Regions from separate parts of the Streptomyces sp. NPDC031049 genome, predicted to be linked through region 1. Evidence: riboswitches for the same ligand, from Rfam matches in the RefSeq annotation. Region 1 holds a riboswitch; each other region holds the start of a gene.

Evidence for each region. A riboswitch is a leader RNA that binds a small molecule or an ion and turns the genes downstream of it on or off. The one in region 1 is predicted to bind cyclic di-AMP.
Region 2: linked by a shared signal. The riboswitch ahead of ACZ45Q_RS13675 (M23 family metallopeptidase) and the one ahead of ACZ45Q_RS22005 (M23 family metallopeptidase) in region 1 are both predicted to bind cyclic di-AMP.
Region 3: linked by a shared signal. The riboswitch ahead of ACZ45Q_RS25515 (transglycosylase family protein) and the one ahead of ACZ45Q_RS22005 (M23 family metallopeptidase) in region 1 are both predicted to bind cyclic di-AMP.
Region 4: linked by a shared signal. The riboswitch ahead of ACZ45Q_RS28505 (M23 family metallopeptidase) and the one ahead of ACZ45Q_RS22005 (M23 family metallopeptidase) in region 1 are both predicted to bind cyclic di-AMP.

The regions. Positions count from the first base shown of each region.
Region 1 covers NZ_JBVIGC010000013.1:17,394-19,586, reverse strand. Annotated here, with positions in the region: gene ACZ45Q_RS22010 (PP2C family protein-serine/threonine phosphatase) at 1-605, shown strand, start outside; cyclic di-AMP (ydaO/yuaA leader) riboswitch at 860-1,027, shown strand; gene ACZ45Q_RS22005 (M23 family metallopeptidase) at 1,040-2,071, shown strand; gene ACZ45Q_RS22000 (PrsW family intramembrane metalloprotease) at 2,142-2,193, opposite strand, start outside.
Region 2 covers NZ_JBVIGC010000007.1:4,811-7,003, reverse strand. Annotated here, with positions in the region: gene ACZ45Q_RS13675 (M23 family metallopeptidase) at 1-853, opposite strand, end outside; cyclic di-AMP (ydaO/yuaA leader) riboswitch at 858-1,015, opposite strand; gene ACZ45Q_RS13670 (tyrosine-protein phosphatase) at 1,475-2,193, shown strand, end outside.
Region 3 covers NZ_JBVIGC010000016.1:100,358-102,550, reverse strand. Annotated here, with positions in the region: gene ACZ45Q_RS25515 (transglycosylase family protein) at 258-977, opposite strand; cyclic di-AMP (ydaO/yuaA leader) riboswitch at 982-1,148, opposite strand; gene ACZ45Q_RS25510 (LysM peptidoglycan-binding domain-containing protein) at 1,332-2,193, opposite strand, start outside.
Region 4 covers NZ_JBVIGC010000020.1:115,832-118,024, forward strand. Annotated here, with positions in the region: gene ACZ45Q_RS28500 (M16 family metallopeptidase) at 1-879, shown strand, start outside; cyclic di-AMP (ydaO/yuaA leader) riboswitch at 1,126-1,290, shown strand; gene ACZ45Q_RS28505 (M23 family metallopeptidase) at 1,303-2,079, shown strand.

The sequences.
Region 1 (2,193 bases):
CGCACGGCGTCCGGCTCATCGTCGGGGACGTGCGCGGCAAGGGCATGGGCGCCGTGGGGGCCGTGGCCGTCGTGATCGGGGCGTTCCGGGAGGCCGCCGAGCAGGAGGCCACGCTGGAGGCGGTCGCGCAGCGGCTGGAGCGGGCGCTGGCCCGCGAGGGCGCCCGCCGGGAAGGGCTGGACGACTTCGAGGGCTTCACCACCGCCGTCCTCGCCGAACTCCCGCACGGCGACGGCGTGGTGCGCCTGGTCAACCGAGGCCATCCACCACCGCTGCTGCTGCACGCCGACGGCGCCCTGCGCACCCTGACCGCCCGCGACGCCGCCCTGCCGCTCGGCATGGGGGAACTGGGCGTCTGGCCCGACCGCGCGGAGGAGGCCCGCTTCCCCGGCGGGGCCACGCTGCTGCTCTACACCGACGGGCTGTCCGAGGCCCGTGACGCCCGCGGTGCCTTCTACGATCCCCGGGAGCGGCTCGCCGGACGCGTCTTCGGCCACCCCGTCGAGCTGCTCGACGTGCTCGCCGAGGACGTGCGCCGGCATGCGGGCGGTGGCATGGCGGACGACATGGCGCTGCTCGCGGTGCGCCGGCCGCACCGCCCTTGATCATTGTCACGAGCGGTGACCGGCCAGGCGCCCTCCGCATAACAACTGATATACCGTCAGGCGTCGAGGGGTGAAGGATGGCGGGCGAGGGCGGGCTGAGGTGCGGTCAAGTCGCCCGTTTTTCGCCGGTCGTGAGGCATGCGTCCGTGCCGAAATCGTTAATGATCAAGAGGAACGGCTTGGAATAAGAGCCCCGGGTCTATTAACGTTCGATAACGCAGCGCGGTCGTCCCAGCCGTCACAGAAGGCGGCTCCGTGCGCACGCGCCGAATCCTGCGCAGAGATGCACAGGAACCGGGGAACCACCACCTTGGGGTGAATCGGGCGTATGCCGCCGTGGAGACACGGCCCGTTTACGCGCGTAGGAGACCTTCCTGCTCCGAACCCGTCAGCTAACCCGGTAGGCGGAGAAGGAAGGAAAGGAGTACGCCCACGTGGCGTCCAACCGGCCTGCCCCCGAGGCCCCGTTCGTGCCCAGCCAGCGCGACGGCGACACCTTCGCCTACGGCGCGCCCACCCGCGACGAGGGCCCGTGGGAGGAGTGGAACCCCACCGCGGAGTCCGTCCGCCCCGTCCGCGGCCGGCACCGCGTCGCCAAGCAGCGCGGCGGACTCGCCCGCAGCTCCACCGTCCTCGGCGTCGGTGTCATAGCGGCCGTCGGCGCGGGCGGTATGGCCAGCGCGCAGACCGGCAAGCCGCCGGTGTCGATCTCCATGCCCGACCTGCCGAACGTCGGCTCCCTCATCTCCGACGAGGAGAAGGCCCCCGAGGGCTCCGCGACGCCGCTCAGCAACGTCGCCGTGGCGTCGTCCGCGGACACCGAGGAGGGCGCCGCCGACGCCGGTGAGTCGCTGCGGGAGCGGATCCTGGCGCAGGCCGAGCAGCAGCAGGCGCAGGTCGAGAGCAAGGCCGCCGCCGAGGCCCGGGCCGCCGCCGAGAAGAAGGCCGCGGAGGCCGCCGAGAAGGCGGCTCAGGAGGCCGAGGCCAAGGCCGCCGCGGCCAAGAAGAAGGCCGAGGAGGAGGCCCGCAAGAAGGCCGAGGCCGAACGGCTGGCCCAGCTCGCCAAGCAGTACACGCTGCCGACCTCCTCGTACACCATCTCCTCCACCTTCGGTCAGGCCGGCGCCTACTGGTCCTCCGGCTACCACACGGGCCTCGACTTCGCCGCCCCCACGGGCACGCTGCTCAAGGCGGTCCACAGCGGCACCATCACGTCGGCCGGCTGGGACGGGTCGTACGGCTACAAGACGGTGCTCACCCTCGACGACGGCACCGAGATCTGGTACGCCCACCAGTCCTCCATCAGCGTCAGCGTCGGCCAGAAGGTCACCACCGGAGACGTCATCGGCCGCGTCGGCGCCACGGGCAACGTGACCGGCGCCCACCTCCACATGGAGGTGCACACCGCGGACGGCGGCGGGGTCGACCCGCTGGCCTGGCTGCGGAGCAAGGGCCTCAACCCCTGACGGCCGCCCCGCACCGAACCCCGGCGGTCCTGACGGCAAACCCCCCGACGTCAGGGCTGCCGGTTCCGGTTCACGGGCGGTACGGCTGGTGGGAGGCCGGCGGGGGCCCGTACGGGCCGTAG
Region 2 (2,193 bases), on a different contig from region 1:
GGCCGACCTGCTGGCCCGCGCTCACGGACTGGCCGCTGGAGACGGAGAGCGAGGACAGGTGGGCGTACTGGGCGTAGTGGCCGTCGGCGAGCCGGATGACGACCTGGTTGCCGTAGGCACCGGCCCAGCCGGCCGAGACGACGGTGCCCGAGCCCACGGCCTTCAGGGAGGTGCCGGTGGGGACGGCGAAGTCGACGCCGGTGTGGTAACCGCTGGACCACATGCTGCCCGACTGGCGGTACGGCGTCCCGAGGGTGCCGCCCGGCACCGGGGAGGCGAAACCGCTGGAGGCGGTGGAGGTGCCCGCGGACTGGGCCTTGGCGCCCTCGTCGGAGGACTCCTGCTGCGCGGCGCCCGAGGACGACTTCTCCTGGGCGGCAGACTTCGCCGGCTTGTCCGACTTGCTCTGCTTGCTGGACTTGCCGGACTTGCTCGACTTGTCCGCCATACCGGCGCCCGCCTCGGCCTTGCCGCCGATGGTGAGCTTCAGGCCCGGGTGGATGAGCGACGGGTCCTCGCCGACGGCCTGGAGGTTGTCGGCCCACAGCTGCTGCCAGCCGCCGGCGACGTCCTGCTCGTCGGCGATCTTCGCGAGGTAGTCGCCGGCGCGCACGGTGTAGGTGCTCTCGTCCGAGGACTTCCCGGCCTGGTCGAGGTTCTTGCCGGCGGCCTTCTGCTGGGCCACCGGAAGGGAACTCACGGCCTTTTCGGGCACGTTGTGCGCGGGAGCGGCGTGCGCTCCGGCGGCGCCGATGAACGGCAGCGCGAGCGCGGCGCCACCGGTGGAGGCCGCGGCGATGGTACGGGTCAGACGCTGGGTCTTGCTGCGACGGTGCTTACCCTTCGCGGGCATGGCGCATTCCTCTCCGGCGCCTGCGAGGTGAGCTGTCGGGTGCGGGCTGGAGATGCCCGGCCGTGCCGAAGCGCGGCTTTACCCCTAGCCGTTCCGGGAACCGGAACAGGCGGTTGTACCTGTGGGTCCCCCGCTCCTGCCGTGTACGGGTGATGGATGGGTGCGGGCTCCGGTCGGCGGCAGGATTAGGCGTCCGTCCGGATCGGTGGTGAACGTAAGGGACCAAGACGCACAGGAACAAGCGGCGGTTTCCGGATTCGGGGATTTCGCTTGATCCTTTGCCGGAATGCGCCGTCACACTCCGTCGATTCCTGGGCCGCCGTCACCCGCAAACATCCTTGAAAAGCACGTGAATTACGTGGACATGACGGGCAACGCACCGTCACGGATATGACGCTCCTCACGCACCCGTCCGCCAGCCTCCCTTATTCCAGAGCGAGTTGGAATGAAGGCACCAATTCGGACAGAAGGCCTGAAAGACTCAATGGAGAATTATCCGGTCGCCGTTCCTGCCGTTCCCCTGCCTGTGGACAACTCATTGCCCCAGGCAAGGGATGCCGTATCGTCGAGTCGGTGCCCGTCGACGAGCAGCGCCGGCGGGGCGGAGTGGGAGGAGTCCCCGTGACGCAGCAGGTCCCGTCGACCGAGCCGGAGCTGTCCGGTGTGCGCAATTTCCGTGACGTGGGCGGACTGCCGACCGCGGACGGCCGGCGGGTGCGGTACGGAGTGCTGTACCGCAGCGGTCACCTCGCGCACGCCACCGCGGAGGACGCCGCGTTCCTCGGCTCCCTGGGTCTGCACACGATCTTCGACTTCCGCAACGCGGCCGACCAGAAGCTGGAGGGCCCCGACGTCGCGCTGCCGGGCGTGCGCAATGTGAACCTGCCGCTGTCCGACCCCGCCGACGGCGCCGAGTTCTGGAAGATGATCCGCGACGGCGATCTGGACCAGCTCCGGGAGATCCTGGCGGACGACAAGGGCGCCCAGCGGATGATCGCCTCCTACCGCATGATCATCAAGGAGCGCACGGCGGAGCACTCCCAGGTGCTGCACGCCCTCGCCGAGGACAGCGTCCCCGCCCTGATGCACTGCGCGGCGGGCAAGGACCGGGCCGGTCTCTCGGTGGCGGTGACGCTGCTCGCCGTGGGCGTGGAGCGCGACGCCATCGTCGAGGACTACCTGAAGTCGGGCGCCGCGCACCGCCGCTACAAGGTGCGTCGCGGCGGCGACTCCGCCTCGGCCTACTCCCCCGAGGTCATGGAGCTGCTCAACCCCCTGTTCGACGCGCGCGCCGAGTATCTTCAGGCGGCCTTCGAGACGATCGAGGGGACCTGGGGCGG
Region 3 (2,193 bases), on a different contig from region 1:
ATCTCCTTCGTGGGATGTGACGCTGTTGGTGCAGTTCCGCGGTGGCTGTGCGGGCCGGCCGTGGGGGCTCTGCGGGATGAGCCTAACCGGCTCCGGGCGATCGGCCAGCCGGTCACCCACCCTGTGGACAGAACCGAGAGTAAATTGTTTCCGAACGGAACAAAAGATCCGGACCAATGGAACCCGGTCCGGACGCGACCCCGCCCCGGTGCGTACGGGGGAAGACGCACCGGGGCGGGAGGCGGAGGGACCGCTGCTTACTTCAGGTGCAGCTGCTGGCCCGGGTAGATGAGGTCGGCGTCCTCGACGATGTCGTCGTTGAGCTGGAACAGCTTCTCCCAGCCGCCCTCGACGCCGTGCTCGGCGGCGATGGAGCTGAGGGTGTCGCCCTTGACCACCTTGTACTCGCCGTCGCCCTTCTCGACCTTCTTGCCGGTCGGGGTGGTGACGGTCTTCTTGCTCTCCTCGGCCTTGGGCGCGGCCGGGCGCTCCTGCGAACGGGAGGCCTTCTGCTCGGTCTCGCGGCTCTCCGTGGCGCCGGAGGAGCTGTTCGAGGAGCCGTTCGAGGAACCGCCGGTCCCGGTGGAGCCGCCACCGTTGTACGGGGTGCTGGACAGGTTCTTGCCGCAGACCGGCCAGGCGCCCTTGCCCTGGCCCGCGAGGACCTTCTCGGCGATCTCGATCTGCTGGGCCTTGGTGGCCTGGTCGGCGGTGGCCGCGTACTGGGTGCCGCCGTAGCCGGCCCAGGTGGAGGCGGAGAACTGAAGACCGCCGTAGTAGCCGTTGCCGGTGTTGATGGACCAGTTGCCGCCGGACTCGCACTGGGCGACGGCGTCCCACTCGGAGGCGGTGGCGGCGGAGGCGTTGCCGGCCGCCATCAGCGGGGCGGCGACGGCGGCGCCGGTGACGCCGGCGACGGCGATGGCGCGAGTGGCCTTGGACGGACGACGGTGCTTGCCCTTGCCGGAAAACAGCATGGTTGGATCCCCTCACCGACGCCTGCGAGGTGAGCTGTCGGGTTCGGGCCGGTTGAGTTGCCCGGCCGGGTCCCTTGCGGGACTCGGCTTCACCCCTAGCCGCTCGGACGCAACCGTCCTGCGCGGCACTTACCTTGGGTCCCCCGCTCCTGCCTGCGGCGCTTGACGCGACGACTGTTCCCGGACGGCCGCTGGCAGGATTCGGCGTTGCGGCAACCGGGGCCCGCGAATGGCGAGCGGTCATGACCGTAGCCACGCGCTCCGCGGATTTTCAAAGACGATCAGGGCTTCTGAGACCTATCTCTCACGGCGTTTAAAGCCGACATCAAGCCCGAACCGGGACACGAACTCCCGCTACTTTTCGCCCGATTCGGCACTCACTGCAAGCTTCTGACCGGGCAGAATGTGGTCGGGGTCGGCACCGACGGTCTCCTCGTTCGCGGCGTAGAGCGCACGCCACCCGCCGCTCAGCTCAAGGGAGTCCGCGATGCCCCAGAGGCTGTCGCCGGAGCGGACGGTGTACGTGCCGTCCGCGGCGTCGCGCGCGGCCGCGTCGCCGCGCGAGGCGTGCCGCCCGGCCGAGCCGTCCGCACGGCCGCCCCCGGCGCTCTCGTCCGCGCTCTCGCCGCGATGGCGGCCGGTGCCGGCCTGGCCCGTCTCGGCCGGGTCCGAAGGACCGGCGCCGTGGCCGGAGTTGTCCGAGTCGTCGCGCTTCGTGGTGGCCGGGTCGGAGGCGGAGCCGCTGGACGAACCGTTTTCGCCGGGCGTGTCGGACTCGACCGGTTCGTCCGCCCCGTCCGCTCCGTCCGCTCCCTCCGTCGCGGCGCCGGACGGAGCCGGCGGGCTCGCCGAGGGTGAGGAGCCGGAGTCCGGGGCGGTGGAGCCCGACTCGCCCGATCTATCCGGAGCATCCGAAGAGTCCGATGTGGGCGAGGTGGGCGAGGTGGGCTTTTTGGAGGTGTCGCTCCCCTGGTCCGACGACCCGTCATCCGCGGTGCCGCCGCCGACCGACGAGGGCGAGTCGTTCTCCAGTCCGGCGAGCAGTCCGCAGGTCGGCCACGCGGTGATGCCCTCGGCGGCGAGCAGCTTCTCGGCGACCGCTATCTGCTGGGCCCGGCTGGCCTGGTCGGCGCTCGACGCGTAGGCGAGCCCGCCGTAGGCCTCCCACTTGTCCTGGGTCAACTGCAGACCGCCGTAGTAGCCGTTGCCGCTGTTC
Region 4 (2,193 bases), on a different contig from region 1:
TTCCCGGCGGACTCGCGGATGTCCCGGCCCCGCCAGGGCACCGAGGAGACGGTCGCCGGCATCGACTCCGCGGCCGTGCGCGCCTTCTACGAGCGGCACGTCCGCCCCGCCACGGCCACCGTCGTGGTCGTCGGCGACCTGACCGGCATCGACCTCGACGCGCTGCTCGGCGACACGCTCGGCGCGTGGACCGGCTCCGCGGCCGAGCCGCGCCCGGTGCCCCCGGTGGTCGCCGACGACACCGGCAGGGTCGTGATCGTGGACCGCCCGGGGGCCGTCCAGACCCAGCTGCTGATCGGCCGCACCGGTCCCGACCGGCACGACCGCGTGTGGCCCGCCCAGGTGCTCGGCACCTACTGCCTGGGCGGCACGCTCACCTCCCGCCTGGACCGCGTCCTGCGCGAGGAGAAGGGCTACACCTACGGCGTGCGGGCGTTCGGCCAGGTCCTGCGCTCCGCACCCGACGGCACGGGCGCGTCGATGCTCGCCATCAGCGGCTCCGTCGACACCCCGAACACCGGTCCGGCCCTCGCCGACCTGTGGACCGTGCTGCGCACGCTCGCCGCGGAGGGGCTCACCGACGGCGAGCGCGACGTCGCGGTGCAGAACCTGGTCGGGGTCGCCCCGCTGAAGTACGAGACCGCGGCGGCCGTGGCGAGCACGCTCGCCGACCAGGTCGAGCAGCACCTGCCGGACGACTTCCAGGCGACGCTCTATCAGCAGCTCGCCGCCACCGGCACGGTGGAGGCCACCGCGGCGGTCGTCAACGCCTTCCCGGTGGACCGCCTGGTGACGGTCCTCGTCGGCGACGCGGCGCAGATCAAGAAGCCGGTCGAGGCCCTCGGGATCGGCGAAGTCACCGTCGTGGCCGCCGAGTAGACGGGCGATCAGCCGCACACGCGTGGGGCCCCGGTGACGCGAGCGTCACCGGGGCCCTGTCCGTCGGACGTGCGCGCGGAGGCACCCGTGGCAAGCGCGTCGCAAGTATGTCGGAATTGCGGTAGAGATGCCTGTCTGGCCTGTGGTGTGTGCTACAAAACCGCAGTTCCGTTTGGGAATTGAAAGTCCTCCGCCTTAGCGTCTTCCGGGCTGTTCGTCAGGCAGTTGCGTCGCACCCGCGGCGCCGGGCAGCCATCGCCGAGTCCCCGTACGGCGCGAGCCAGGGGAGCCGGGGACCCACCAGTCCCTTGGGGTGAATCGGACGCCCGCGCGCACAGCGAGGGGGGTCCGTAGGAGACCTTCCTGCTCCGAACCCGTCAGCTAACCCGGTAGGCGAGAGGGAAGGAAAGGACGAGCCTGTTCATGGCGTTCACGCGCGCCACCGGGAAGCACCGCCGGCCCAGCCGGATGCAGCGCACCACCGCCCGCGCGGCGGGTGTCGCGGCCCTCACCACCACCGGAGTCGTCGGCACCCTCGCGGCCCCGGCGCTCGCCGTCGAGCCGGTCCCCGAGCAGACCGGCATCACCCCGGTCGTCACCATCGGTGACTCCATAGCCGAGGAGATCGACGCTCAGGCCACCGCGCAGCGGCAGGCCGCCGAAGAGGCCGCCGCCGAGAAGCGGGCCGAGGAGGCCGCGCGTCAGCGGGCGGCCGAGGCGGCCCAGGTGGCCGCGGAGAAGGCGCGCGAGGCCAAGGAACGCGCCGCCCGCGAGGCCGAGCGCAAGCGCCTCACCACCTACGTCGCCCCCGTGAGCGGCTCCTACGTCTCCACGGGCTACCGGGCCACCAGCGGCCTGTGGTCCTCCGGCAGCCACACCGGCATCGACTTCCACGCCGCGACCGGCACCTCCGTGCGGTCGGTCGGCGCCGGCACCGTCGTCGAGGCCGGCTGGGGCGGGGCGTACGGCAACCAGGTCGTGATCCGGATGCACGACGGGACGTACACCCAGTACGGGCACCTGTCGTCCATCGGTGTCTCGGTGGGCCAGGCGGTCGTCCCCGGCCAGCAGATCGGGCTCGCCGGCTCGACCGGCAACTCCACCGGACCGCACCTGCACTTCGAGGCCCGCACGGGCCAGGAGTACGGCTCGGACATCGACCCATTGGCCTACCTCCGCTCCCACGGCGTCAGTATCTGACGTCCCGCGCGCGACGCACCGCCGAAAGCCCCGGACCGCTCCGGGGCTTTCGGCGTTTTCGCGTACCCGGCCGGCCCGCCCGGTTGTCCAAAAAACGGTCATGAATTCCAGCCG